DNA from 4 places in the Pseudomonas sp. Emmai genome. Region 2 is predicted to be linked to each of the others. Evidence: predicted binding sites of a transcription regulator. Region 2 holds the regulator's gene; each other region holds the start of a gene.
The links. Region 2 encodes FliA, which starts transcription of late flagellar genes. Its sites were predicted from a motif close to CTAAAGTTTNNNNNNNNNNNGCCGNTAA; they were not measured.

Region 1 (7,203 bases), 3.5 Mb from region 2:
ACATCCGCTGGCCGCACTTGAGATCGACTGTGTACCGGTTTGGTAAGCGAACCGGTACACAGTGTTTTTGCTTAAGCGCTCAGACGCGCCGTCACTTCATTCAACTGCCCCGACAAGCCGTGCAGGTTGTGGCTCGCCGCTTCGGTACGTTGCACGTTGTCCAGGTTAGTACTGGCGATGGTGGTGATCTCGGTCAGGTTGCGCGAGATGTCTTCGGCCACCGAAGTCTGTTCTTCGGCGGCGGTGGCGATCTGGCGGTTCATGTCGCGGATGGCTTCCACGGCATGGGTGATGCGCTCCAGCATCGCGCCGGCCTCGGTCACTTGCGCGACACTTTCTTCGCTGCGCGACTGACCGCTTTCAATCGCCTGGGCTGCGTCCACCGCACCGGTTTGCACGGTCTGGATGATCTGGTTGATCTCGATGATCGACGCCGCCGTGCGCTGGGCCAGGCTGCGCACTTCGTCGGCCACTACCGCAAAGCCGCGTCCGGCTTCACCGGCACGGGCCGCTTCGATGGCGGCGTTGAGCGCCAGCAAATTGGTCTGCTCGGCGATGCCGCGAATCACTTCCAGCACTTTGCCAATGCGGCCGCTGTCGGTTTCCAGACGACGGATCACCGTGGCCGTATTGGCGATTTCGCCGCGCATTTGGGTGATGGTGTGAATGGTGCCCTGCATGACCTTTTCGCCTTGCTGGGCGGACTGGTCGGCATCGTCGGCGGCGCGTGCCGCATCCGCGGCGTGACGCGCCACTTCCTGAGCCGTGGCGGACATTTCGTTCATCGCCGTGGCCACTTGGTCGGTGCGGTTGAACTGTTCGTTGGTGCCGCTGGCCATCAGGCCGGCGATGGCGTTCAACTCGCCGCTGGCGCTGTCCAGGTCCTTGGCGCTGCGCTGCAAACGGTTGAAGGTTTCGGCGAGGAAGTCGCGCAGTGTGTTGGCGGCCATGGCCAGTTTGCCCAGCTCATCCTGACGGGTGCTGGCCACGCGGTCGGCGAACTTGCCCTGGCTCAGTTGCGCCACGTAGTCGATCAGTTTGCGGATCGGGTCCACCAGGTTGCGGTTGATCAGCCACAGGCTCAACAGGCCGATCAACAGACCCGAGGCGAGCATCACGATAATCCCCAACATCACCGTGCGCTCGGCACCGGCGCTGATCAGCGCCGATTGCTCGCTGCCCTGCTTGCGCAGTTCGCCGACCAATTCGCTCATCTGATCGCTGGTGGCGCGGTCCACGCCTTTGACGGCGGTGTCGCCAGCGGTTGGGTCGGCACCGGCGGCGACGTAGGCATCGCGTCCTTTCTGGTAGGCGCTGCCCAACTGACGGTGTTCGTCACGCAGGCGTTCGATGCGGGTCTTGAGTTGGCCGTCCAGGCCTTTCTGGCTGGCCAGTTCGCCGAGGATGCCCTGCACGTCGCGCTGGCGGTCTTCGAATTGCTTCCAGTATTTATCCAGGTCCGCCGGCTGCTTGCCGCGCAGCAGGACGTTTTTCCACTCCTGAACCTGCACCTTGAATTGCAGGTTGGCCTCATCGATCAATTGCGAGGTGTGCAACGGCCCGTCGATCAGATTGGCGTAGCTTTGCACGCCGCTGGACAGGAAATGAAAGCAGGCCAAGGCGATCAGCAACATCGCCAGCAGGCTGCCGCCGAGCAATGCGAGGATTTGGGCTCTCAGGGATTTTTGCAGCATCGAGTGATACTCATGACAGGAGATAGGCACGCCTGGTTGGGCGTGAAAGACGTCCAAACTTCCCTGTCTGCGGTCCCGGCTCGTGGCCGAAGCCGCGCAACCTAACACCTGCGTCATCGGCGTGCCAGAGCGGTTCTTGAATCAATTCCGATCATCGGTAGCGCACACGTTTGCGCGCCACGCAACTGTCACAAAACCGTCAAGAGACCTTGCGATGATGCGGCTCAAGTGAACCTGTGAAACCCGCGACAGGCACTTCCTCCCAGCGAGACCTCATGAACCACAGCATCGATCACACTCACCGCGACACTGACTTGTTCGGCTTGCTGTACGGCTTCCGTTTTCGTCCGGGTGAGCGCGGCCGGGAGATCGATTCGGCTGAGGCGCTACGCTGTTTGCAACAGTCTGAAGACAGCGACGAATTCCTCTGGCTGCACCTGAACCTGGCCCACGCCGCGTGTGAGCGCTGGATGAAAAGTCATCTGGAATTGCCCGAGGAGTTTTTTGAGGCGCTGCACGAGGGCTCGCGTTCGACGCGGATCGAGCATGTGGATTCGGCATTGCTGGCGGTGGTCAACGATGTGGTGTTCAACCTCAGCAGCATGGTGTCCTCGGATGTCTCGACGCTGTGGGTCTGCGCCCGCAGCAAATTGATCATCAGCGCGCGCCTGCAACCGCTGCACTCGGTGGATAAGTTGCGTTCCTCGGTGAAGGCCGGCGAATGCTTTCGTTCGCCGCTGGAATTGCTCGTGCACCTGCTGCGCGATCAGGGCGAAGTGCTGACGCAGATCGTGCGCAAGACCAGCCAGAGCGTCGATCAGATCGAAGACGAATTACTCTCCTCGCGACTGTCGACCAACCGTGCCGAACTGGGCGCCAATCGTCGGGTGCTGGTGCGCTTGCAACGGCTGCTGGCGCTGGAGCCGGGGTCGTTGCTGCGTTTGCTCAATCGGCCGCCGCAATGGCTGCAGAAGGAGGACGTGAAGGAGTTGCGCAAGTCCACCGAGGAGTTTGCGCTGATCATCAACGACCTCACGGCCCTGGGTGAACGGATCAAGCTGTTGCAGGAAGAAATCGCCGCCAACCTCAACGAACAGAGCAACCGCACGCTGTTTACCCTGACCGTGGTCACGGTGCTGGCGTTGCCGATCAACATCATTGCCGGGTTTTTCGGGATGAACGTGGGTGGGATTCCGCTGGCGGGGGACCCGGAGGGGTTCTGGATCCTGGTGGCGCTGGTGGCGACGTTTACCGTGCTGGCCGGGCGTTGGGCGTTTCGCAAGCGCCAGGATTATTAACGCACCCCATTCCTCTGTAGGAGCGAGGCTTGCCCGCGAATGGAACGCCTCGGTCTATCTGAATGACCGCGTTATCGTTCTTCGCGGGCAAGCCTCGCTCCTACAGGACGTTGATCGTTCCCACGCTGTTGATCGTTCCCACGCTCCGCGTGGGAATGCAGCCAGGGACGCTCCGCGTCCCAAAGCGGACGCAGAGCGTCCGGGGAGGCATTCCCACGCGGAGCGTGGGAACGATCAGTAGGTAAAAAACCCCAAACACTGACCCACCGCAGTCTCTCTGTCACATTTTGAAACGATCATGGGCGACACTCCTTCCCTCATCAGGATTGTCCGTGATGGCTACTCCTTCCTATACCACTGCCCAGGCGCCCGTCAGCGGCAGCAGCGCCAGACCGCAGCTCAATAAAAAACCCGGCCTGTTCACCCTGGTAATTTTCTTCGGGGTACTGGCCAGCGGGTTGTTGTTCACCGCTTACAGCCTGATGCACGACATGCACGAACTCGGCACGGTGGTGACCACCTGGACCCCGTTTCTGCTGCTGGGTGTGGCGCTGCTGATCGCCCTGGGTTTTGAATTCGTCAACGGCTTCCACGACACCGCCAACGCCGTGGCCACGGTGATCTACACCAACTCGCTGCCACCGAACTTCGCGGTGGCCTGGTCCGGGTTCTTCAACTTCCTCGGCGTCTTGCTGTCCAGCGGCGCGGTGGCGTTCGGCATCATCGCGTTGCTGCCAGTGGAACTCATTCTGCAAGTCGGCTCCTCCGCCGGTTTCGCGATGATCTTCGCCCTGCTGATCGCCGCGATCCTGTGGAACCTCGGCACCTGGTGGCTGGGCTTGCCAGCCTCGTCGTCCCACACCCTGATCGGTTCGATCATCGGCGTCGGCGTGGCCAATGCCCTGATGCACGGCCGCGATGGCACCAGCGGTGTGGATTGGGCACAAGCGACCAAGATCGGTTACGCGCTGCTGCTCTCGCCCTTGGTCGGCTTCGGTTGTGCCGCGCTGTTGCTGCTGGCGTTGCGCGCCTTCGTCAAGAATCGCGCGCTGTACAAGGCACCGGAAGGCGACGCACCGCCGCCATGGTGGATTCGCGGCCTGTTGATCCTGACCTGCACCGGCGTGTCCTTCGCCCACGGTTCCAACGATGGCCAGAAAGGCATGGGCCTGATCATGTTGATCCTGGTCGGGACCCTGCCAATGGCCTACGCGCTGAACCGCACCATGCCCGCCGATCAGGCGTTGCAGTTCGCCGCCGTGGCCGAAGTCACCCAGCAAGCCTTGGTCAAAGCATCGCCGCAGCCGGCCCCGGCGGATCCACGGTCGATCCTTTCCGACTACGTACGCAGCAAGGAAGCCACGCCACAATTGGTCCCCGCCCTCGCCGAACTGACCGGCCGTATCGGCGCCGAGGTCAAGGGCTACGGTTCGCTGTCGAAAGTCCCGGCCGAGGCCGTGGGCAACGTGCGTAACGACATGTACCTGACCAGCGAAACCATTCGCCTGATGGACAAGAACAAGGTCGGCAACTTCGACGCCGACACCAGCGGCAAGCTGCAACTGTTCAAGCAACAGATCGACAACTCCACGCGCTTCATTCCGCTGTGGGTGAAGATCGCCGTGGCCATCGCGCTGGGGTTGGGCACCATGGTCGGCTGGAAGCGCATCGTGGTGACGGTCGGTGAAAAGATCGGCAAGACCCACCTGACCTACGCCCAGGGTGCATCGGCGGAAACCGTGGCCATGCTGACCATCGGCGCCGCTGACATGTTCGGTTTGCCGGTGTCGACCACCCACGTGTTGTCCTCGGGGGTGGCCGGTTCAATGGTCGCCAATGGCGGCGGCTTGCAGATGAAGACCATCCGCAACCTGCTGATGGCCTGGGTCCTGACCTTGCCGGCGGCGATCCTGTTGTCGGGCAGTTTGTACTGGTTGTTCACCAAACTGTTCTGACCCGCCCGGACCTGTGTAGGAGCGAGGCTTGCCCGCGAAGGCTGCTTAACATTCAACGTAAATGTTGACTGATAGACCGCTTTCGCGAGCAAGCTTCGCTCCTACAGGGGTCAGTGGGTTGCCTGGATAACGTGTTCCAGCCACTCCATGAAGGCCCGCACCCGCAACGGCAAATGCCGCTGCCGCGCATACAGCAGTGATACGTCCATCGACGGGGCTCGCCATTGCGGCAGCACCTCCACCAGCTCCCCCGTGAGCAGATACGGCCGCATGCCATGCAACGGCGCCTGGATCAAACCGAAACCACCCAGGCACGCCGATTCATAGCCATCGGAGTTGTTCACCGTGATGCTGCCGGCCATCGGCACGCGACGGGTTTGCCCCGCCGCCTCGTACACGAATCCTTCCGAACGTGAACCCAGCACACCGACGTAATGCACCAGCCGATGCCGGGCTAAATCATCGAGGTGTTCCGGCACGCCATAACGCTCCAGGTACGCCGGGCTGGCGCAGTTCACCATGGAAAACTCGCACACCCGGCGCGCCACCACCGAGTGATCCGGTTGCGCCCCGACCCGCACCACGCAATCAAACCCCTCGCTGAGCAAATCGACCCGGCGGTCGGTGCTGCTGATCTCCAGTTCCAGGTGCGGATGCTTGGCCATGAACTCCGGCAGGCGCGGCATTACGAAGCGCCGCGCCATGATGCTCGGCATGTCGATGCGAATCCGCCCCGCCAGCGAGGCCTCGTCCTGCTTGAACAGGCCTTCGATTTCATCCATGTGCGACAGCAGATCCTTGCTGCGCTCGTACAACGCCAAGCCATCTTGGGTCGACTGGACCTTGCGCGTGGTGCGTTGCAGCAGGCGTGTGCCGAGCAGGGTTTCCAGGGCCTGGATGTGCTCGGACACGGTTGAGCGAGGCAGGCCAAGGCTCTCGCCGGCGAGGGTAAAACTCGACATTTCGCTGACACGGACGAAGGTGCTCAGCAGTTCCAGCTTGTTCATGGGCCGACCTATATTGTTCGGATTAACCGACCAGTGATTCCGATTGACTCCTGTTTATCACTGCCAGGCGGATAAATACACTTCCTCACATCGCTCACCCACCGCTTGAGGAAATCCCATGAACCGTAAAATCGCATTGATCACTGGCGCCAGCCGCGGCCTGGGCAAAAGCACCGCGCTGCACCTGGCCACCCAAGGCATCGACGTCATCGGCACCTACCACAGCCGCGCCGATGAGGCCCAGGCACTGGTCGCGGAAATCGAAAGCCTCGGTGGCCGCGCCGCCATGCTGCAACTCGACGTCGGCCAGAGTGAAAGCTTCGCCGCCTTCAGCAGCGAAGTCGCCAAGGTGCTGAAGAACCACTTCGATCGTCAGCACTTCGACTTCCTGGTCAATAACGCAGGGATTGGTGTGCACGCCAATTTCGTCGACACCACCGTCGAGCAGTTCGACTTGCTGGTAAATATCCATTTCAAAGGCCCGTTTTTCCTGACCCAGAACTTGCTGCCGCTGATGAATGACGGCGGGCGCATCGTCAATATTTCCAGCGGTCTGGCGCGCTTCAGCCTGCCGGGTTACGGCGCTTATGCGGCGATGAAAGGCGCGATGGAAGTGCTGACCCGGTATCAGGCCAAGGAACTCGGCGAGCGCGGGATTGCGGTAAACATCCTGGCACCGGGGGCCATCGAGACTGATTTTGGCGGCGGCGCAGTGCGAGATATCGCTGTGGTGAATCAGATGGTGGCGAGCAACACAGCGCTGGGTCGTGCCGGTCAGCCGGATGATATTGGAGCGGCGATTGCGCTGTTGCTGTCGCCGGGCGGCCAGTGGATCAATGGCCAGCGCATTGAAGCGTCGGGTGGGATGTTTTTGTAGGAGCGAGGCTTGTCCGCGATGGCACTTGTTGACTGAATGACCGCCATCACTTGTAGGAGCGAGGCTTGCCCGCGAAGGCGTCGTCACAGCCACTATCAATGTCGGACGTGATGGCCTCTTCGCGGGCAAGCCTCGCTCCTACACGCGAATGCGGTGCGTCAGTCAACATAGATGTTGAATGTGCCGCCGCCTTCGCGGGCAAGCCTCGCTCCTACACGCGAAGGCGGTGTGTCAGTCAACATAGATGTTGAATGTGCTGACGCCTTCGCGGGCAAGCCTCGCTCCTACAGGTTTAACGCGCCAGCAGTTGTTTGAGCACGGTCAACAACTCGACCCGGCCTTTGCGCGGTTCGCCTTCAAACTCGATCCAGC
Region 2 (7,203 bases):
AAGAACGATCATCCCCACCCCGGCAAAAGTTGGAAGGCTTCTTGCAGTAGCCGCTCTGCGTCTGCTTCAGGCGTCAAAAGTTTGCTTTAAAGGAACGGGGAAAACCGGTGGATCGCTCTCAGTTATTCAACAGTGCTCGCACAAACGTCGCCGACTTGAGTCGGGGTAATCTGGGTGTGCCGCTGTTGCTGCTGGTCATGCTGGCCATGATGATGTTGCCGGTGCCGCCGTTCCTGCTGGACGTGTTCTTCACGTTCAACATTGCCTTGTCGATTGTGGTGTTGCTGGTCTGCGTCTACGCCTTGCGGCCGCTGGATTTCGCGGTGTTCCCGACGATTTTGCTGGTGGCGACGCTGATGCGCCTGGCGCTGAACGTGGCCTCCACGCGGGTGGTGATGCTCCACGGTCAGGAAGGGCATGCCGCCGCCGGTAAGGTGATCCAGGCCTTCGGTGAGGTGGTGATCGGCGGTAACTACGTGGTCGGTATCGTGGTCTTCGCGATTTTGATGATCATCAACTTCGTCGTGGTGACCAAGGGGGCCGGGCGGATTTCCGAGGTGAGCGCACGTTTCACCCTCGACGCCATGCCCGGCAAACAAATGGCCATCGACGCCGACTTGAACGCCGGCCTGATCGATCAGAACCAGGCCAAACTGCGCCGCATGGAAGTTGCCCAGGAAGCCGAGTTCTACGGTTCCATGGACGGTGCCAGCAAGTTCGTGCGCGGTGACGCCATCGCCGGCCTGCTGATTCTGTTCATCAACCTGATCGGCGGCATGGCGGTCGGTATCTTCCAGCACGGCATGTCCTTCGGTGACGCCGGTCGGGTTTATGCGCTGTTGACCATTGGTGACGGTTTGGTGGCGCAATTGCCATCACTGTTGTTATCGACATCGGCCGCGATCATGGTGACCCGTGCTTCCGGCTCGGAAGACATGGGCAAGCAGATCGGTCGCCAGATGTTCGCCTCGCCCAAAGCGTTGGCCGTCGCGGCCGGTTTGATGGCGGTGATGGGCCTGGTGCCCGGCATGCCGCACTTCTCCTTTCTCAGCATGGCGGCCCTGGCGGCCGGCGGCGCGTACCTGTTCTGGAAGAAGCAGAACGTGGTCAAGGTCCAGGCCTTGCAAGAGGTCCAGCGTCAGCAAGAACTGCTGCCATCCCCGGCCCGCGCCCAGGAAACCAAGGAATTGGGCTGGGACGACGTGACCCCGATCGACATGATCGGCCTGGAAGTGGGCTACCGCCTGATTCCGCTGGTGGACCGCAACCAGGGTGGCCAGTTGCTCGCGCGGATCAAGGGTGTGCGCAAGAAGCTGTCCCAGGACTTGGGCTTCCTGATGCCGACTGTGCACATTCGTGACAACCTCGACCTGGCCCCAAGTGCCTACCGCCTGACGCTCATGGGCGTGATCCTCGCCGAAGCCGAGATTTACCCGGATCGCGAGCTGGCGATCAACCCAGGGCAGGTCTACGGCGCGCTCAACGGCATAACCGCCAAAGATCCGGCTTTTGGTCTGGAGGCGGTCTGGATCGAAATCAGCCAGCGCGCCCAGGCGCAGTCCCTCGGTTACACCGTGGTCGATGCCAGTACGGTAGTGGCAACCCACTTGAACCAGATTCTGTACAAGCACTCCAGTGAGCTGATCGGCCACGAAGAAGTGCAGCAACTCATGCAATTGCTGGCCAAAAGCTCGCCGAAACTGGCTGAAGAGTTGGTGCCGGGGGTGGTGTCGCTGTCGCAACTGCTCAAGGTCTTGCAGGCGTTGCTCGCCGAACAAGTGCCGGTTCGCGACATCCGCAGCATCGCCGAGGCCATCGCCAACAATGCCAGCAAGAGTCAAGATACTGCCGCGCTGGTGGCGGCGGTGCGCGTCGGCGTAAGCCGCGCCATCGTCCAAAGCATTGTAGGGACTGAGTCGGAGCTGCCAGTTATCACCTTGGAGCCAAGGTTGGAACAGATATTGCTCAATAGTCTTCAGAAGGCAGGACAAGGCTCGGAAGAGGGCGTTCTGCTGGAGCCAAGCATGGCAGAGAAGCTGCAACGTTCGTTGATCGATGCGGCACAGCGTCAAGAGATGCAAGGTCAGCCGGTGATTCTGCTGGTAGCCGGTCCGGTTCGCGCCATGTTGTCGCGTTTCGGCAGGCTGGCAGTCCCGGGTTTGCACGTGTTGGCGTATCAGGAAATCCCTGACAACAAGCAAGTGACCATCGTTGCGACAGTAGGGCCCAACGGCTGAGGTAGTGGTTTATGCAAGTTAAGCGTTTTTTCGCCGCCGATATGCGTCAGGCCATGAAACTGGTACGTGATGAGCTGGGCGCTGATGCGGCCATTATCGGCAACCGCCGGATTGCCGGTGGTGTCGAGCTGACGGCTGCCCTGGATTACAAATTGTCGGCGCTGGCCCCACGCGTTCCAAACATGGAACTCGAGGATGAGCTGCGCAAGACCCAGTCGCGCATCGTCACCGCCCAGGCCGAACTGAGCCTGCGCGGCGAAGGCGAAACCGACGGTGACAAGACCACCAATCGCCAGTTGTTCGCCGGCCTGCCATTGACCGCTGCCGAGCCGCTGATCGAACCGACTTACGAACAGCCCCGTCGTGCCGCGCCAGCCCCGGCACCCGTGTCCGGCGGTGTTGACCCACGGGCTTTCGATTCGATGCGTTTCGAACTCAACAGCCTGCGCGAATTGATGGAAGTGCAACTCGGCTCCCTGGCCTGGAATCAGCTGCAAGGCAGCCGTCCGGCCCAGGCCAACCTGTGGCGTCGCCTGCAACGCATCGGCTTGTCCGGCCCGTTGTCCCGCGACCTGCTGGCGCTGATTACCGATATTGAAGAGCCTCGTCAGGCCTGGCGCATGTTGCTGGCGCACCTGGCGCGGATGATCGCCACACCGGAAGTCGAGCCACTGGAAGAGGGCGGCGTGATTGCCATGGTCGGCCCTGCCGGCATGGGCAAGACCACCACCCTGGCCAAGCTCGCGGCCCGTTACGTGCTCAAGTACGGCGCGCAGAACATCGCGCTGGTGAGCATGGACAGCTACCGCATCGGCGCCCAGGAACAATTGAAGACGCTGGGCCGCATTCTGAATGTGTCGGTGACCCACGTCGATCCGGGCCAGTCCCTGGTGCAGGCGCTGGATCCGTTGCTGCGCAAACGCGTGATTCTGATCGATACCGCCGGCCTTCAGGCCAGCGATCCGGCCTTGCGCATGCAGCTCGAAAGCCTGGCCGGTCGGGGGATCAAATCGAAAAATTATCTGGTCCTGGCAACCACCAGCCAGAAACAGGTTCTAACCGCCGCTTATCACAGTTACAAGCGGTGTGGGCTGGCTGGCTGCATCCTGACTAAACTGGATGAAACGGCGAGTCTGGGCGAGGTGTTGAGCCTGGCCATCAGTCATGAATTGCCAGTGGCGTACCTCACCGATGGCCCGCGCATTCCAGATGATCTGCATCTGCCGCGGCGTCACCAGTTGGTCAGTCGCGCGGTGAGCGTGCAAATGCAGGAAGAACCCAGCGAGGAAGCCATGGCTGACATGTTCGCTGATATTTACCACAGCCCGACCAAGCAGGTTGGCTGAGGTACTAATGAACAGTTTTTGTACCTACATCGATGGTCTGCCATGCATTGTTCAGTTGATGAACGCGCAGCCAGTAATGTGGCCTCCGTCTATGCAAGACAAGGTAAAGAAATAACATGGGCAGCATGCATCCCGTACAGGTGATCGCGGTGACCGGCGGCAAAGGTGGCGTCGGGAAGACTAACGTGTCAGTGAACTTGTCCCTGGCTCTAGCAGAGCTTGGCCGACGCGTCATGCTGCTGGACGCCGATCTGGGTCTGGCGAACGTCGACGTTCTGCTGGGACTGACGCCCAAACGTACCCTGGCCGACGTGATCGAAGGCCGCTGCGAGCTGCGCGACGTTCTATTGCAGGGCCCGGGCGGTATCCGTATCGTCCCGGCCGCGTCCGGCACCCAGAGCATGGTTCATCTGAGCCCGGCCCAGCATGCCGGCCTGATCCAGGCCTTCAGCGATATCGGCGATAACCTTGATGTATTGGTGATCGACACGGCTGCGGGTATTGGTGACTCGGTCGTCAGTTTTGTCCGCGCCGCGCAAGAAGTGTTGCTGGTGGTCTGCGACGAGCCGACCTCCATCACCGACGCCTACGCCCTGATCAAATTGCTCAACCGCGATTACGGCATGAACCGCTTCCGCGTCCTGGCCAACATGGCCCAGAGCCCGCAGGAAGGGCGCAACCTGTTCGCCAAGTTGACCAAGGTCACGGACCGCTTCCTCGACGTGGCCCTACAATACGTCGGCGCCGTGCCTTACGACGAAAGCGTGCGCAAGGCCGTGCAGAAGCAACGTGCCGTCTACGAAGCCTTCCCGCGCTCCAAGTGCGCCCTGGCGTTCAAGGCGATTGCACAAAAAGTCGACACCTGGCCGCTGCCGGCCAACCCGCGCGGACACCTGGAATTTTTCGTCGAGCGCCTCGTGCAACAGACCGCAGGACCCGTCCTATGACAGCCAGTGGCTACAACCTCTACAAGAAGTCGGCACGTGATTCGCAATACGAGCTGATCGAGCGTTACGCGCCACTGGTCAAACGCATTGCTTACCACTTGCTAGCGCGTCTGCCGGCCAGTGTCCAGGTGGAAGACCTGATCCAGGCCGGGATGATTGGCCTGCTTGAAGTGTCAACCAAATACGACGCCAGCAAAGGCGCGAGTTTCGAAACGTACGCGGGCATTCGAATCCGTGGCGCGATGCTCGATGAAGTACGCAAGGGGGACTGGGCGCCACGTTCGGTCCACCGCAATACCCGCATGGTCAGCGACGCAATTCGCTCGATTGAAGCTAAAACCGGCCGTGATGCTAAAGATCACGAAGTTGCGGCCGAACTCCAATTGAGTCTCGACGATTATTACGGGATTTTGAACGATACCTTGGGCAGCCGGCTGTTCAGTTTCGACGACCTGTTGCAGGACGGCGAACACGAAGGGCTGCACGAGGATGGCGCCAGTGCTCATCTGGAGCCGTCGCGCGATCTGGAAGATGAACGCTTCCAGGCCGCCTTGGCGGACGCGATTGCCAATTTGCCGGAGCGTGAGCGACTGGTGTTGGCGCTGTACTACGACGAAGAGCTGAACCTCAAGGAAATCGGTGAGGTCCTGGGTGTCAGCGAATCCCGTGTCAGCCAGTTACACAGCCAGTGCGCGGCCCGTTTGCGGGGGCGTTTGGGGGAGTGGCGAGCGCGCTGAAGGCAGTGTGGGGACACTGCGAACGAGGCTGGTGTGGTGATGAACTGCAGCGGTCTCGATCTGTTGTGCTCCAGACAGTCATTTGAGTGCTTTGCCGGATTGAATGAAATGGCGCGTCCAGGTGCTGGGCGCGTTTAAGACTGCTTGGAGGTCGAATTGGACAAGAACATGAAAATCCTCATCGTTGATGACTTCTCAACGATGCGGCGGATCATTAAAAACCTGTTGCGTGACCTTGGGTTCACCAACACGGTCGAGGCTGACGATGGCACCACTGCCATTCCGGTGCTCAACAGCGGCAGCATCGACTTTCTGGTAACAGACTGGAACATGCCGGGCATGACCGGTATCGACCTGCTGCGCCACGTGCGCGCCGATGAAAAACTCAAGCACCTGCCAGTGCTGATGGTGACCGCTGAAGCCAAGCGCGAACAGATCATCGAAGCGGCCCAGGCCGGTGTTAACGGCTATGTGGTCAAACCCTTCACGGCCCAGGCGTTGAAAGAAAAAATCGAAAAGATTTTCGAACGCATCGGTTGAGTCACTGCGCCACGGGGTAGCTATGGACCACAACGAATCTTCACAGGGCGATTTTGAATCGACCCTGAAAAAACATGCCCGCGAACTGGTCGACAGCCTTGAAAAAGGCAAGTTTGGCGACGCTGTGCAACTGATTCATGAGCTCAACCAGACCCGTGACCGCGGCCTGTACCAGGAAGTTGGCAAGCTCACTCGCGAGCTGCATAGCGCGATCGTCAATTTCCAGATTGACCCAAACATGCCGCAAGCCGAGGAAGTCTCGCAGATCACGGACGCCACCGAGCGTCTGGGGTATGTGGTCAAGCTGACCGAGGCCGCTGCCAACCGCACCATGGACCTGGTGGAAAACGCCACGCCGCTGGTCAATGGCCTGAGCACTGAAGCCCAGGCATTGAGCGCCGACTGGGGACGCTTCATGCGTCGCGAAGTCGGGGCTGAAGAGTTCCGCGAGCTGGCCCGGCGGGTCGACGGTTTCCTGACGCGCAGCAGCGCGGACAATCGCACAGTGTCGAGCAACCTCAACGACATTCTGCTGGCCCAGGATTACCAGGACCTCACCGGTCAAGTGATCAAGCGCGTGACCCAATTGGTCACCGAAGTTGAAAGCAACCTGCTCAAGCTCGTGCTCATGGCCAGCCAGGTAGACCGCTTTGCGGGTATCGAACATGACCGTGAAGCGATGCTGGCTGAAAAAGATCCACAAAAACATCTCTCGCAGGGTGAAGGTCCGCAGATTCATGCCGATAAAAGAGAAGATGTTGTGTCCGGTCAGGACGATGTGGACGATTTGTTATCCAGTCTTGGATTTTAGGTTTTTTAGGTTTTTAGACCTTTAGGAGCACCCCCTTAATGAGCTTCGGCGCCGATGAAGAGATCCTTCAGGATTTCCTGGTTGAGGCCGGCGAGATTCTAGAGCAACTGTCCGAGCAACTGGTCGAGCTGGAAAGCCGACCGGATGATGCGGACCTGCTCAATGCAATTTTTCGCGGTTTTCACACTGTAAAAGGGGGCGCCGGCTTCCTCCAGCTCAATGAGCTGGTGGAGTGCTGTCACATCGCCGAGAACGTGTTCGACATCCTGCGCAAGGGTGAACGACGCGTCGACTCGGAACTGATGGACGTGGTTCTTGAAGCGCTGGATGCGGTGAACGGCATGTTCACCGAAGTCCGCGAACGCAGCCCGATCACGGCTGCCACTCCGCAATTGCTGGAAGCCTTGGCCCGTCTGGCCGAGCCACAATCGGCCGACGTCGCAGCCCCGGTTGCCGACGCGGTGGAAGAACCGGCCGCTGAAAGCGAGTCGGGCGACATCACCGATAACGAATTCGAACAACTGCTGGACTCGCTGAACGCCGTCAAGGCCCAGGCCGAAGCCCCGGCGGCTGTGCCTGCGCCGG
Region 3 (7,203 bases), 3.4 Mb from region 2:
TCCTAAAACCATGAGCACTACAGTTACTCTATATGACCACAACCTATTATTCGGAACGGACTCTCATTAAAATCAAACACCTTAAAAAGCCAACAACCTTACTCCCGACAAACACGTTTATCCACACGAGAAAAAGACATTACCTTATGAGCAAAAAACATGAAAAAACTCCAAAAGAAAATCACGAACCCAATGACCATCATTGCTATTTTTGCAGCGATCTCAGAAACCTCTGCCGCAATCTCCCTGCCCTTTCTAGATAGCGACGAAAGAGAAATTTATGTCTGGTTCCTGATCAGTTTTCCGTTCTATTTACTCTTTCTTTTTTTTCTCACACTCAACTTCAACTATCGATCGCTGTACGCGCCTTCCGATTTTGGAAAAGACAAGTACTTCGTCAAAGTCATCGATAACGCCGGGCGTTCTGAAAACAGAAAAAGTCCACGCCCGAACGACGCTCCAGCGAAACCGAAAGGCGCCGTGATCACGTCGACCTATGAACGTCCCCTGCCCGGCTTTTCGAACCGGCGCCGAGGGTTTCGCTGGTTCCGGACCGCGCAGGATCCGCCGGCCCGCATCCATCTGCAAACAAGCATCCGGGTTCTACACAGCCTCTATTTGCCGGGAGAGTTGAAGGATTTGAGCATCATTGATACGCGCGGTATGCACACACAGGTGGATGTCACTGCCCTGATGGAAAAAATCCGTCAACCACGCAACCACGCCGCGAAAGTGATCGTGTTTCTGGCTTGCAGCCAATCGGAGCAGTTACTGAAGGAAGACACCACACACAGAAGCAAAGGCGCTTGCGAGACCTTATGCGTTGTTTACAACTTGAACTCACAGGACGTGACAGTGCTGGATCAAACGCTTGATGCGTGACCAGAAGAAGTTAATAACTTGAGTAGAAACGAGATAAGCGATGGCAACGAAATGCCAGGCGTAACCACCATTGAAGCTGTGGCCCCGTCGACGACAGGGCCACAGCTTCAATTACTGCGGCAAAGGTCTCAGAACAGCTTGCGACCCTTGTTGGCTGCAATGCGCATGCGCAAGGCATTGAGCTTGATGAAGCCCGCCGCGTCAGCCTGGTTGTAGGCGCCGCCATCTTCTTCGAAGGTGGCAATGTTGGCGTCGAACAACGATTCATCGGACTTGCGACCGGTGACGATCACGTTGCCTTTGTACAGTTTCAGGCGCACGACGCCATTCACATGGACTTGGGACGCATCGATCATCTGTTGCAGCATCAGACGCTCAGGGCTCCACCAGTAACCGGTGTAGATCAGGCTGGCGTATTTCGGCATCAGCTCGTCTTTGAGGTGAGCCACTTCGCGGTCCAGGGTGATCGATTCGATCGCACGGTGCGCGCGCAGCATGATGGTGCCGCCCGGGGTTTCGTAGCAGCCACGGGACTTCATGCCCACGTAGCGGTTTTCAACGATGTCCAGACGGCCGATGCCGTGTTCGCCACCGATTTTGTTCAGCGTCGCCAGCACGGTGGCCGGGGTCATTTCGACGCCGTCCAGCGCGACGATGTCGCCGTTGCGGTAGGTCAGTTCCAGGTACTGCGCTTTATCAGGAGCGTTCTCCGGGGAGACGGTCCATTTCCACATGTCTTCTTCGTGCTCGGTCCAGGTGTCTTCCAGCACGCCGCCTTCATAGGAGATGTGCAGCAAGTTGGCATCCATCGAGTACGGGGATTTTTTCTTGCCGTGGCGCTCGATCGGGATGTTGTGCTTTTCAGCATAATCCATCAGCTTTTCACGGGAGAGCAGGTCCCACTCGCGCCAAGGAGCGATCACTTTCACGCCTGGCTTGAGTGCGTAGGCGCCGAGCTCGAAACGCACCTGGTCGTTGCCCTTGCCGGTGGCGCCGTGAGAAATGGCGTCAGCGCCGGTTTCGTTGGCGATTTCGATCAGGCGTTTGGCGATCAACGGACGAGCGATGGAAGTACCCAGCAGGTACTCGCCTTCGTAAACGGTGTTGGCACGGAACATCGGGAACACGAAATCACGCACGAATTCTTCGCGCAGATCGTCGATGTAGATTTCTTTTACGCCCATGGCCTGAGCCTTGGCGCGGGCCGGTTCGACCTCTTCGCCCTGACCCAGGTCAGCGGTGAAGGTCACCACTTCACAGTTATAAGTATCCTGCAGCCACTTGAGGATCACCGAAGTGTCCAGGCCGCCGGAATACGCCAGAACGACCTTGTTTACGTCCGCCATGCCATCACTCCACGGGGTTTACGGAAAGCCGTGAAGTCTACCGCTCATACGAAATAATTTACAGTACCGCGACAGCTTATGACGACGAAGCGACAGATTCTTACGAGGGCGCGACGATGACCCGCGAGTCAGGATGTGTGCGCGGCACTCGCGGCAGAGGCTGATTGCGGGGCCGGCTTGTCGGTCGGCGCGACGCGTTCCAGGCGAACCGCGACCCGGCGATTCTTTGCCCGGTTGGCGGCATTGGTGTTCGGCACCAATGGGTAGCGCTCACCGTGGAAACGCATGGTGATCTGCGATTCCTGAAAGCCATTGGCCTTGAAGAAGTCCATCACCGCCAGCGCCCGGCGGCGTGACAGTTCGCGATTGGTCAGGCGATTGCCGCTGTTGTCGGAGTGCCCATCGAGCTCGATGTGATTGACCGTCGGATCGGCTTTCATGAACTCCAGCATCACCTGCAACTTGGCCTTGGCTTGCGGATCAAGGTCAAAGCCTTCGCCGGGAAAACCGATCTCGGACTGTTTCACCTGTTCGAAATTCTGCGGCAACAGCTTGGCTACACAACCCTGATAGTCACTGAACGCCTTGTTGAACTTGACCGGCAGCAAACGCACTTCAGACACTCGACCATCGCCGGAAGCGCGGCGAATGACCGGGCTGCGGCCGTCCATCAAGCCATTGATCAAACGCCCGGCCTGCACCTGAGAACTGTTGAACAGCACATTGCCGCTGCCAATGTTGACCGACCCCAGGTTAATGTCGCCACGCCCCGGTTGCCAAGGCGCAGCGGCCGCGAGCAAGGTCGCGGAACCGCCGCCGATCACCGAGTTGTAGGCCTTGAGGCGAAAGATCGCTTGCTCGCCGGCACGACGCACGAATTCACCGGAACCGAAATCGGTCACCGGCTGGGTCAGGCGGCATTCGAATTTGTCACCTTCGACCGTCCACTCGATGCTCTCCAGACGGGTCTGGAAAGTGAGCGCCATCGCGGGAAGGCTGGCAAACACACTGAGCAAGGCTAAATAACGCTGGCGCACGGGAGGCTCCACTGGCTTCTACAACAAAAAGACCGACACACACATGTTTACGGCATACCTAGTTCATATCGGTACGTTCCTGCAAAACTTGATAGCGAGTGCCTGAGAGAGTCTTTTCCGGTAGCATTCCCCTCAGTTTGACCCGCCTGGAATCCCCTCATGTCCGACCGCCTGACCCTGCTGCGTCCCGACGACTGGCATATTCATCTTCGCGATGGTGCTGTTTTGTCCAATACCGTTGCGGATGTCGCGCGCACCTTTGGTCGCGCCATCATCATGCCCAACCTGGTACCTCCGGTGCGTAACGCCGCTGAAGCCGACGGCTATCGCCAGCGGATTCTCGCTGCACGCCCGGCCGGCAGTCGTTTCGAACCGTTGATGGTGCTGTACCTGACCGACCGCACCCAGCCCGAAGAAATTCGTGAGGCCAAGGCCAGCGGTTTCGTTCACGCCGCCAAGCTGTACCCGGCCGGCGCCACCACTAACTCGGATTCTGGCGTCACCAGCATCGACAAGATTTTCCCGGCGATCGAGGCCATGGCCGAAGTCGGGATGCCGTTGTTGATCCATGGCGAAGTCACCCGTGGCGATGTCGACGTGTTCGACCGCGAAAAAATCTTCATCGATGAGCACATGCGGCGTGTGGTCGAGCGTTTCCCGACGCTCAAAGTGGTGTTCGAACACATCACCACTGCCGACGCCGTGCAGTTCGTCAACGCGGCTGCGGCCAACGTCGGCGCGACCATCACCGCTCACCATCTTCTGTACAACCGCAACCACATGTTGGTGGGCGGGATTCGGCCGCACTTCTACTGCCTGCCGATCCTCAAGCGCAACACCCACCAGGAAGCCCTGCTCGACGCCGCCACCAGCGGCAGCGAGAAGTTCTTTCTCGGCACCGACTCGGCGCCGCATGCCCAGCACGCCAAGGAAGCCGCTTGCGGCTGTGCCGGTTGCTACACCGCTTATGCCGCGATCGAGATGTACGCCGAAGCCTTCGAACAGCGCAACGCGCTGGACAAGCTCGAAGCGTTCGCCAGCCTCAACGGCCCGCGCTTCTATGGCCTGCCGGTGAACACCGATCGCATTACCCTGGTCCGCGAAGAGTGGACCGCCCCAACCAGCCTGCCATTTGGCGAGCTGACCGTAATCCCGCTGCGCGCCGGTGAAAAACTGCGCTGGCGCCTGCTGGAGGAACACGCGTGAGTGAAGACCATTTCGACGATGAACAGGACGGTCAAGGCGGCGGAGGCGGTGCTCGTCATCCAATGGCAGCCCGATTCCGTGGTTACCTGCCGGTTGTCGTCGACGTAGAAACCGGTGGTTTCAACTCGGCCACCGACGCCCTGCTGGAGATCGCGGCGACCACCATCGCCATGGACGAAAAAGGCTTCGTGTATCCCGATCACACCTACTTCTTCCGCGTCGAGCCGTTTGAAGGCGCCAACATCGAAGCAGCTGCCCTGGAGTTCACCGGGATCAAGCTCGATCACCCGCTACGCATGGCGGTGAGTGAAGAAGCGGCGCTGACCGATATCTTCCGCGGCATCCGCAAGGCCCTCAAAGCCAACGGCTGCAAACGGGCGATCCTGGTCGGGCACAACAGCAGCTTCGACCTGGGCTTCCTCAACGCCGCTGTCGCGCGCCTGGACATGAAACGTAACCCGTTTCATCCGTTCTCCAGCTTCGACACCGCCACCCTCGCTGGCCTGGCTTACGGCCAGACTGTATTGGCCAAGGCCTGCCAGGCAGCCGACATCGACTTCGACGGTCGCGAGGCCCACTCGGCTCGCTACGACACCGAGAAGACGGCTGAGCTGTTCTGCGGCATCGTCAATCGCTGGAAACAAATGGGCGGCTGGGAAGACTTCAACGACTGATCCGGTCGCTGGGTTTATCCCGCCCATAAAAAAACCGGCCTCACGGCCGGTTTTTTTGTGCCTGACGCTTGGGCTTACAGGGCCGCAGCGTGCTCGGTCAGGTAAGCCGCAACACCTTCGGTGGAAGCGGTCATGCCTTTGTCGCCTTTTTTCCAGTTGGCAGGGCAGACTTCGCCGTGCTCTTCGTGGAATTGCAGCGCGTCAACCAGACGGATCAGCTCTTCCATGTTACGGCCCAGCGGCAGGTCGTTGATGATCTGCGAGCGGACAACGCCTTTGTCGTCGATCAGGAACGCACCACGGAATGCAACGCCATCAGCGGACTGAACGTCGTAGGCCTTCATGATGTCCTGCTTGATGTCGGCAGCCATGGTGTAGCGAACCTGGCCGATACCGCCATTGTTCACTGGGGTGTTGCGCCATGCGTTGTGAGTGAAATGCGAGTCGATCGACACGGCAACCACTTCAACGTTGCGGGCCTTGAAGTCAGCCATGCGGTTGTCCAGAGCGATCAGCTCGGACGGGCAAACGAAGGTGAAGTCCAGTGGGTAGAAGAACACCAGGCCGTATTTGCCTTTGATGGCCGAGGACAGGGTGAAGCTGTCTACGATCTCGCCGTTGCCGAGGACAGCCGGTACGGTAAAGTCTGGGGCTTGTTTGCCTACGAGTACGCTCATTGGATATCTCCTGGTCTAAATAACGTGAAGGAATGGGTTCGCGTCAGCCTGCCACCCGCAAGCGACATCCCTGTGACACGAACCGCCTTCGCAAGGACCGACCATCATACACGGCGTTTTTGAGCTGTCCTCAACGGTTTTTCAGCGGGCTGATAAATTTGGACTCGCTGCGGTTACTGTCGCAATGCCATGTCGGGAACCGTTCGTCAGCCATGGACACTTATAACGCAAAGCTTTCAGAAACCACTTTGACAATCATTCTCGTTAACATTAAGATCCATCGCAATTGAGTCACAACCAGCGACGGTTCTCACTTATGTATGTCTGCCTCTGCACTGGCGTTACCGACGGTCAAATCCGCGATGCAATCTATGAAGGTTGCTGCAGCTATAAGGAAGTCCGTCAGGCCACCGGCGTAGCGAGTCAATGCGGTAAATGTGCCTGCCTTGCCAAGGAAGTGGTGCGCGAAACCCTGACCAAGCTGCAAACTGCCCAAGCCGCGATTCCATTTCCTGTTGAATTTACTGCCGCCTAATTACCGTATTTCAAAGAACCGGACTGATGTCCGGTTTTTTTATGCCCGTAAATCAACCGCTTAGGTTCCAGACGCGGAACACAAACATTCTTATTCCGATTAATTTTCATATAAGTTTCAATAACTTAGGTTTGACACTCTTAATTACGCAGCTCAAACTCTGCCTCATAGACAGTTAATAAAGGGCAGGACCCCATCATGAAAGGCGACATTACAGTCATCCAGCATCTCAACAAGATCCTTGCCAATGAGCTGGTCGCGATCAATCAATATTTTCTGCATGCGCGCATGTATGAAGATTGGGGTCTGAACAAGCTCGGCAAGCATGAATACAAAGAATCCATCGACGAGATGAAGCACGCGGACAAGCTGATCAAGCGCATCCTGTTCCTTGAAGGCCTGCCGAACGTCCAGGACCTGGGCAAGCTGCACATCGGCGAGCACACCAAGGAAATGCTTGAGTGCGACCTGCGTATCGAACGCACCGGTCATGCCGATCTCAAGGTCGCGATTGCACATTGTGAAACCGTCGGCGACTTCGGTAGCCGTGAACTGCTCGAAGACATTCTTGAGTCCGAAGAAGAACATATCGACTGGCTGGAAACCCAACTGGGCCTGATCGATAAAGTCGGTCTTGAGAACTATCTGCAATCGCAGATGGGCGAAGAGTAAGTTAGCTTTCGCTGAATTCGAGACACTAAAAAGCCCCGCTCTCTTGTGAGATGCGGGGCTTTTTATTGCCTGCTCTTGTAGGAGCAAGACATGCCCGCGAAGGCGGCGGACCAGTCAACAAATCTGTTGAATGTTAAGCCGCCTTCGCGAGCAAGCTTTGCTTCTACAGGAAGC
Region 4 (7,203 bases), 2.1 Mb from region 2:
ACACCTACGAAGTACGCCAGAAGTCCCTTGAACTGCTGGCGGACGAACTGCAAAAACGCGGTCAGCCGACCGTAGCCGACGAGTTGCGCAGCCTGCTCGGCGCGCCCGAACTGGACAAACTCTACAGCCTCAACGGCGAACCGTTGGCGGTGCGCTGGAACCAGCGTCCGCCGAGGCCGATTCCGCCGCCGGTGATTCCGGTGGCCCCCGTGGTGCCGGTCGTGGCGCCGTCGCGCCGTGGCTGGTGGGTCGCCGCCGCCTTGCTCGCGCTGCTGTTGCTGCTGTTGGCGTTGTGGCTTTACTGGTTCCTGCACCGTGAACCTGTGGTCGTGGTTGAACCCGTAGCGCCAGTGGTGACACCCGTCGAGAAACCGGTGGTCCCGGTCCCCGAGCCTGAACCCGTCGTGGTGCCCGCTCCAGAACCCGAACCAGAACCCGAGCCCGAGCCAGTCCCGGCACCCGCGCCCGTTCCACCGCCAAAACCCGTGGTCGCCGCCCCGCCACCGGCGCCAACGCTGGATAACTTCGCCTGCCGTAAAAAAGCGCCGGATACCAAGATCCCGCAATTTGTGGTGGTGCTCGACACCTCGGGCTCGATGGACATGAACATCAAGTCGGTGAAGGCCGATGAGGACTGGTTCTTCAGCAACGAGCTCAACAAGTACCTGGACCCCAACCGCACCGTGCAGATCTTCGCCAAACCCACGCGCATGGACGTGGCCAAGGATTCGCTGGCGGGCATGATCAACGGGCTCGACCCGAAGATCGACACACGCCTGATCACCTACGAAGGCTGCAACAGCACGCCGGACCAGGGCGTCTTCAAGTTCGGCGACCGCCAGCGCCTGATCAACGGCATTCGCGGCCTGCGCCCCAACGACGGCACACCCCTGGCCGACAGCCTGGCCAAAGCCGCCAGCACCGTGGATGGGCGCAATAACGATGCAGTGATCGTGATGTTCGTCGACGGCGAGGACAACTGCCAGAAAGACGTATGCGCCGTCTCCCGCCAGATCGCCCAGAACCAACCGCGCCTGCGGGTCAACGTGGTGAACATCGGCACCGGCGGCCCGTCGCGCTGCATCGCGCAAAACACCGGCGGCCGGGTTTACTCCAGCAACGACGCGGCGGAGTTGGGCAAGCAATTGAAACTGGCGAGTAAGGAAGTGGCGAGTAATGCCAAGTGTAATTAGGCATTGCCGGAAATTTCCGACAACTACTCGGCGACTTGCATACGCCACTTCGGCCGCTACGGCGGCCCGGTGTTCAAATGGGTTATTCACGGGTATCGCATTGTTTGGTGTTGATGTGGTTTGAATGAGTATGCTGTTCCAACCGCAACGCAAAGGTGTATTCCCTATGCTGGGCCAGATAACGAAATCGGAGAGAAACCTGTGAGGCTCGACAAGTTGCGCGTGCAGAACTTCATCGTTACGACCCATAGTCCTCAAGTGCTGAGTACCGTACGGCGTGAAAACATCCGCGTCATCGGGAAAGACGCCCAGGGCCAATTGATTGCATCACAGCCGCTTGCCATGACCTACGGTGAGCCCAGCAATAGCGTGCTGCACGGTGTGATGCAGGTTGATCCGCAGCCTCCGGTGAGTGAGAAGCCGGATTTGCTGCAGCTCACCTAATGGTGAGCGCGACGCCCCTCATTTGCGCTGAACAGATTCGATCAGTTAACCCACTGGGTCCACAGCCTGAAAACCTCAACGGGCGCCCACCTGGGCGGGACACCCTGATTGAACCTCAACGAAACCGATCAACCTCATGCCGCAGGCCTGCCGCCAGGGATTCCAGCTCCTTGGCGGTGATGGCCAGGTTCGACACCACTTCGCGCTGCTCGCTGTTGGCCAGCGCAATGCTCTGCAAGTTGCTGCTGAGCAAGGTCGCGGTGCTGCTCTGTTCCTGGGTCGCAGTGGTGATCGCCGCGAACTGCTGACCTGCCGAACGACTCTGCTCATCAATCCGCTCAAGTGCCGAGGCGACGTTGGCATTTCGGGACAAGCCTTCCTGCATCAGCACGTTGCCCTGCTCCATGGTGCTGATGGCGTTGCCGGTTTCCTGCTGGATGCTCTGGATCATTCCGGAGATTTCATCCGTCGCTTCACGGGTGCGTGACGCCAGGTTGCGCACTTCATCGGCCACTACCGCAAAACCCCGGCCCTGCTCGCCCGCACGGGCGGCTTCGATGGCGGCGTTCAGCGCCAGCAGGTTGGTCTGGTCGGCAATCGCGGTAATTACCCCGACGATCCCGCCGATTTCCTGGGAGCGCTGCCCGAGGGTGTTGATCACCGTTGCGGTGCTGTTCAGTGCGCCAGCGATTTGCTCCAGTGAAGAAGAAGCTTCCTGCATCGATGTACGACCGATCTGAGTTTGCTGTGCGTTTTCCTGGGCCATGCGCTGGGTGTTGCCCATGTTGTCGGCGATGTTCAGGGACGTGGCGCTGAATTCTTCGACGGCGCCGGCCATGCTGGTGATTTCGCCGGACTGCTGCTCCATCCCTTCATAAGCACCGCCGGACAGACCGGACAAGGCCTGGGCGCGGCTGTTGACCTCTTCCGACGCCTTGCGGATGTGCTCGACCATGGTCGACAGGGCCTGGCTCATCTGGTTGAAGGCCCGGGCCAATTGACCGATTTCGTCGTTGCTCGACACATTCAGGCGCACGCTCAAATCACCGGCGCCCAAGGCTTCGGCTTGACGTACCAGGTCGCCCAGCGGTGCCAGTTTGCTGCGCAACAACCAGACCGCCGAACCGACTGCGATCAACATCGCCAACAGGCTGCCGATGGCCAGTTGAATGCCGACGCTCCAGGTCACGGCGCTGATTTCGGCTTTCGGCATGCTCGCCACCACCGACCACGGCCCGCCTTCGAACGGCACGGCCAGGCTGTAGAAATCTTCGGATTTGTCGCTCCAGAACTCGCCTTTACCCGGCGTCTTCGCCAAGTCGGTAACGGTTGGCACCGCCTTATCCAGTGCTTGCACACCGGCAATCGGCACCAGCCATTTGCCCTGTTCATCCAGCAACGCCAGGGAACCGGTCTTGCCGATGCGGAAGCGCTTGAGGTTTTCGAACTGCGCGTTCTGCGCGTCGGTGTAATCGAATCCTACGAACAGCACGGCAATCACCTTACCGCCGCTGTCACGTACGGGGGTGTACTGAGTCATGTAGGAACGTTCGAACAGCAAGGCGCGACCGACGTAGCTCTGGCCCGCGATCAAGCGCGCGTAGGCCGGGTGGGTGTGATCGAGCAAGGTGCCGATGGCCCGGGTGCCGTCCTGTTTGCTCAGGGAGGTGCTGACCCGAACGAAGTCTTCGCCGCTACGTACGAACAAGGTCGCGACGCCGGCGGTCATTTGCTTGAACTCGTCAACTTCCTTGAAGTTGTTGTTCAGCACCTCGCTGCCCAGGTGCAGGCCCGGGGTCTGCACGCCGGCCACGGTCACCGGCTCATCCGGGTGCACGCTGAGGCCGGCGCTGAAGCGCTTCTCGAACAGACCACTGAGACGCTGGGTGCTTTCCCGCAGCGTGCCGTGGAACGTGCTGAGCTGATCGGCGAGCAGGCGGGCCTCACTGGCCAGATGCTCTTCGCGGGTGGCGAGGTTGGCGGTGTCCAGCGAGCGCAGGGCGAACACGGTGCTGCCGCTGATGACAATCGCCAGAATCACGGCAAGCGCGAGACCAAGCTGTGAGGCGATCCGGGCACGGGGTTGAGACATGACAGCTCCTGGCCAAGCGACCGGATCCTCCTTGATCAGGCTCTGCGCTCAGCAAAATTTCGAATAATGGGAATAACGCGAAACCGGCACGAAGGTTCCACTAGCAGATATTCGGCGGCAAACCTGAATACTTGAGCTATTAGCCCGGTTATAGCCTCAGGCCACTATATCGTTTCAGCTCAGGCGTTCAACGTCCGGCAATTCCATGGCCCGCACTTCGCCCTGTAGGAAATCGCTGAGCCGGCGCATACGCTCACCACCGGGACGGGTTTTCGGCCAGACCAGGTAATATTTCTCACCGCTGGCAACGGCGGTCGGCCACGGCAAACTCAGACGCCCCTGCGCCACATCCTCGGCCACCATCAGCAAATCCCCCATCGACACGCCATACCCCCGGGCGGCGGCGATCATGCCCAGCTCCAGGGTATCGAACACCTGCCCGCCCTTGAGCGACACCTGATCGGCCAGTCCCATGCGCTCCAACCAATTGCGCCAGTCACGGCGGTCCGGCGCAGGGTGCAGCAGTTCGGTGGTGGCCAGTCGGGCGACGTCCCAGGGCTGGTCGTCCAGCAGATTGGGCGCGCCGACCGGGATCAGTTCTTCCGGGAACAGCAACGTCGTCTCCCAGTCCGGTGGGAAATTGCCTCGACTGAGGATCACCGCGCAATCGAAGGGTTCGTGGTTGAAGTCCACGGTGTCGATGTCCATCCAGGCGCTGGTCAGTTGCACTTCGTTGCCCGGTTGCAGGTGCCGGAAGCGACTGAGCCGCGCCAGCAGCCAGCGCATGGTCAGGGTCGACGGGGCTTTCATGCGCAGGATGTCGTCTTCGGCGCGCAAGGTATTGCAGGCGCGCTCCAGCGCGGTGAAACCTTCACGAATGCCCGGCAGGATCAGCCGCGCCGACTCGGTCAACTGCAGGTTGCGCCCGCTGCGGTGAAACAGTCGGCAGGCAAAATGCTCTTCGAGCGTACGAATATGCCGACTGACCGCACTTTGGGTAATCGACAGTTCTTCCGCCGCGCGGGTAAAGGAGCTATGCCGCGCCGCCGCTTCGAATGCGCGCAGGGCATACAAGGGAGGAAGCCGACGAGACATGCAGAAAGCTCCTATAGCGGGATGGGGCCAACTTATCAGAAAGTCCGCTGGATGAGTTTTAATCATGCCACCCATCCTTTTTATCCCTTTGTGCAAACCCCGCAGAGCGCCGAGAATCGAGCCTTTCCCATTAATACTGCCAATGGAGCGTGATGACCATGCAGCATCCAGCACGTACCGAACTCTGGGCCATCCTGCGGCTGGCGGGGCCGTTGATTGCCTCGCAGTTGGCGCACATGTTGATGGTCCTCACCGACACCCTGATGATGGCGCGCCTGAGTCCCGAGGCGCTGGCCGGCGGCGGCCTGGGCGCGGCGACTTACTCGTTCGTGTCGATTTTCTGCATTGGCGTGATCGCGGCAGTCGGCACGTTGGTGGCGATTCGTAAAGGCGCGGGCGATATCGTCGGCGCCGCGCGGTTGACCCAGGCCGGGTTGTGGCTGGCGTGGTTGATGGCGCTGGTCGCCGGTTTGCTGCTGTGGAACCTCAAACCGGTGTTGCTGCTTTTCGGCCAGACCGACACCAACGTGCACTCCGCCGGGCTGTTCCTGACGTTCCTGCCGTTCGCCCTGCCCGGCTACCTGAGTTTCATGGCCCTGCGCGGTTTCACCAGCGCCATCGGCCGGGCAACGCCGGTGATGGTGATCAGCCTGTGCGGCACCGTGGCCAACTTCGCACTCAATTACGCGTTCATCACCGGCATGTTCGGCTTGCCGAAAATGGGTCTGGTGGGGATTGGTCTGGTGACTGCGATTGTCGCCAACCTGATGGCCGTGGCGTTGGCGCTGCACATTCGGCGGCATCCGGCTTACGACGCTTACCCGTTGCGCCAGGGCTTGTCGCGGCCGAACCGTCAGTACCTGAAAGAACTGTGGCGCCTGGGCCTGCCGATCGGCGGCACCTACGCGGTGGAAGTCGGGTTGTTCGCCTTCGCGGCGCTGTGCATGGGGACCATGGGCAGCACGCAACTGGCGGCGCATCAGATTGCGCTGCAAATTGTGTCGGTGGCGTTCATGGTCCCGGCGGGGTTGTCGTATGCGATCACCATGCGCATCGGCCAGCACTACGGCGCCGGGCAATTGCTCGATGCGCGGCTGTCCGGCCGGGTCGGGATCGCGTTTGGCGCGGCCTCGATGGTGGCCTTCGCCATGGTGTTCTGGCTGTGGCCGAATCAGTTGATCGGTTTGTTCCTGGACCATAACGACCCGGCCTTCCGCCCGGTCATCGACCTGGCCGTGAGCCTGTTGGCGGTGGCGGCGTGGTTCGAGCTGTTCGACGGCACGCAAACCATCGCCATGGGCTGCATCCGGGGGCTCAAGGATGCCAAGACTACATTCCTGGTCGGGCTCGGTTGCTATTGGCTGATCGGCGCGCCGGCCGCGTGGGTGATGGCGTTCAATCTGAACGGGGGGCCGACGGGGGTCTGGTGGGGCTTGGCGCTGGGATTGGCATGTGCGGCGGTGAGTTTGACGCTGGCGTTTGAGTGGAAGATGAAGCGGATGATTCGGCGCGAGCCTGCGGTGCAGGCCAGTTTCAGGGTGATTCAGCCGGATTAGGATCCCTGTAGGAGCGAGGCTTGCCCGCGAAGGTGTCGTGTCAGTTAACAACGATGTCGACTGATACGACGCCTTCGCGGGCAAGCCTCGCTCCTACAGGGGTCGGCGTTAGCTCACGATTTCGAGGGCGGGCTGTTGGCTGCTGCCAAACGTCAGATACTCCACCAACTCCGCCAACGGCAACGGCTTGCTGATCAGATAACCCTGCACCTGATCACACCCAAACCCGCGCAACAAATCCAGCTGCTCCGGGGTTTCCACACCTTCAGCCACCACTTCCAGGTTGAGGTTGTGCGCCAGGTTGATCATCGCGTGCACCAGTTTGCGGTTCTCTTCCCGCTCCTCCATGCCGCCGACAAAGCTCTTGTCGACCTTGAGCAAGGTGATCGGCAGGCTGTTGAGGTGCACGAACGAGGAGAACCCGGTACCGAAGTCGTCGAGGGAAAAACGCACACCGAGGCGGCCGAGGGCGTCCATGGTTTGCTTGACCAAGTCGCTGCGGCGCATCACGGCGGTTTCGGTCAGTTCGAATTCCAGCCATTGCGCTTCGACGCCGCGCTCAGTAATCAAGCGGCTCAACGTCGACAACAGCTGACTGTCCTGAAACTGGCGGAACGACAGGTTGATCGCCATGTGCAGCGCCGGCAGACCCCGCTCGCGCAACGCCTGCATGTCGCGCAAGGCCCGGGAAATCACCCAGTAACCCAGCGGCACAATCAAGCCGCTTTGCTCGGCCAGCGGTACGAACTCGCTCGGTGGCAGCAAGCCCCGCTCAGCGTGACGCCAGCGCACCAAGGCTTCAAGGCCGACGATCTGGCCGTCT

Region 1: a site for FliA is predicted at 1,808-1,835, ahead of ACY4LX_RS25940 (methyl-accepting chemotaxis protein). Genes of this name have one in related genera too.
Region 3: a site for FliA is predicted at 3,331-3,358, ahead of ACY4LX_RS27045 (flagellar protein MotY). Genes of this name have one in related genera too.
Region 4: a site for FliA is predicted at 3,838-3,865, ahead of ACY4LX_RS32790 (methyl-accepting chemotaxis protein). Genes of this name have one in related genera too.

The regions. Positions count from the first base shown of each region.
Region 1 is NZ_CM143685.1:5,646,218-5,653,420, forward strand. Features, by position in the region: gene ACY4LX_RS25940 (methyl-accepting chemotaxis protein) at 72-1,694, opposite strand; gene ACY4LX_RS25945 (transporter) at 1,970-2,992, shown strand; gene ACY4LX_RS25950 (inorganic phosphate transporter) at 3,328-4,947, shown strand; gene ACY4LX_RS25955 (LysR family transcriptional regulator) at 5,058-5,954, opposite strand; gene ACY4LX_RS25960 (SDR family NAD(P)-dependent oxidoreductase) at 6,073-6,831, shown strand; gene ACY4LX_RS25965 (NmrA family NAD(P)-binding protein) at 7,124-7,203, opposite strand, start outside.
Region 2 is NZ_CM143685.1:2,121,551-2,128,753, forward strand. Features, by position in the region: gene flhA (flagellar biosynthesis protein FlhA) at 108-2,237, shown strand; gene flhF (flagellar biosynthesis protein FlhF) at 2,249-3,583, shown strand; gene fleN (flagellar synthesis regulator FleN) at 3,700-4,530, shown strand; gene fliA (RNA polymerase sigma factor FliA) at 4,527-5,267, shown strand; gene ACY4LX_RS09600 (chemotaxis response regulator CheY) at 5,436-5,807, shown strand; gene ACY4LX_RS09605 (protein phosphatase CheZ) at 5,830-6,618, shown strand; gene ACY4LX_RS09610 (chemotaxis protein CheA) at 6,657-7,203, shown strand, end outside.
Region 3 is NZ_CM143685.1:5,893,797-5,900,999, forward strand. Features, by position in the region: gene ACY4LX_RS27035 (hypothetical protein) at 160-882, shown strand; gene ACY4LX_RS27040 (argininosuccinate synthase) at 1,011-2,228, opposite strand; gene ACY4LX_RS27045 (flagellar protein MotY) at 2,357-3,265, opposite strand; gene pyrC (dihydroorotase) at 3,425-4,471, shown strand; gene rnt (ribonuclease T) at 4,468-5,145, shown strand; gene ACY4LX_RS27060 (peroxiredoxin) at 5,220-5,822, opposite strand; gene ACY4LX_RS27065 (bacterioferritin-associated ferredoxin) at 6,139-6,357, shown strand; gene bfr (bacterioferritin) at 6,556-7,029, shown strand.
Region 4 is NZ_CM143685.1:7,116,968-7,124,170, forward strand. Features, by position in the region: gene ACY4LX_RS32780 (vWA domain-containing protein) at 1-1,193, shown strand, start outside; gene ACY4LX_RS32785 (hypothetical protein) at 1,395-1,637, shown strand; gene ACY4LX_RS32790 (methyl-accepting chemotaxis protein) at 1,753-3,729, opposite strand; gene ACY4LX_RS32795 (LysR substrate-binding domain-containing protein) at 3,904-4,824, opposite strand; gene ACY4LX_RS32800 (NorM family multidrug efflux MATE transporter) at 4,983-6,380, shown strand; gene ACY4LX_RS32805 (putative bifunctional diguanylate cyclase/phosphodiesterase) at 6,489-7,203, opposite strand, start outside.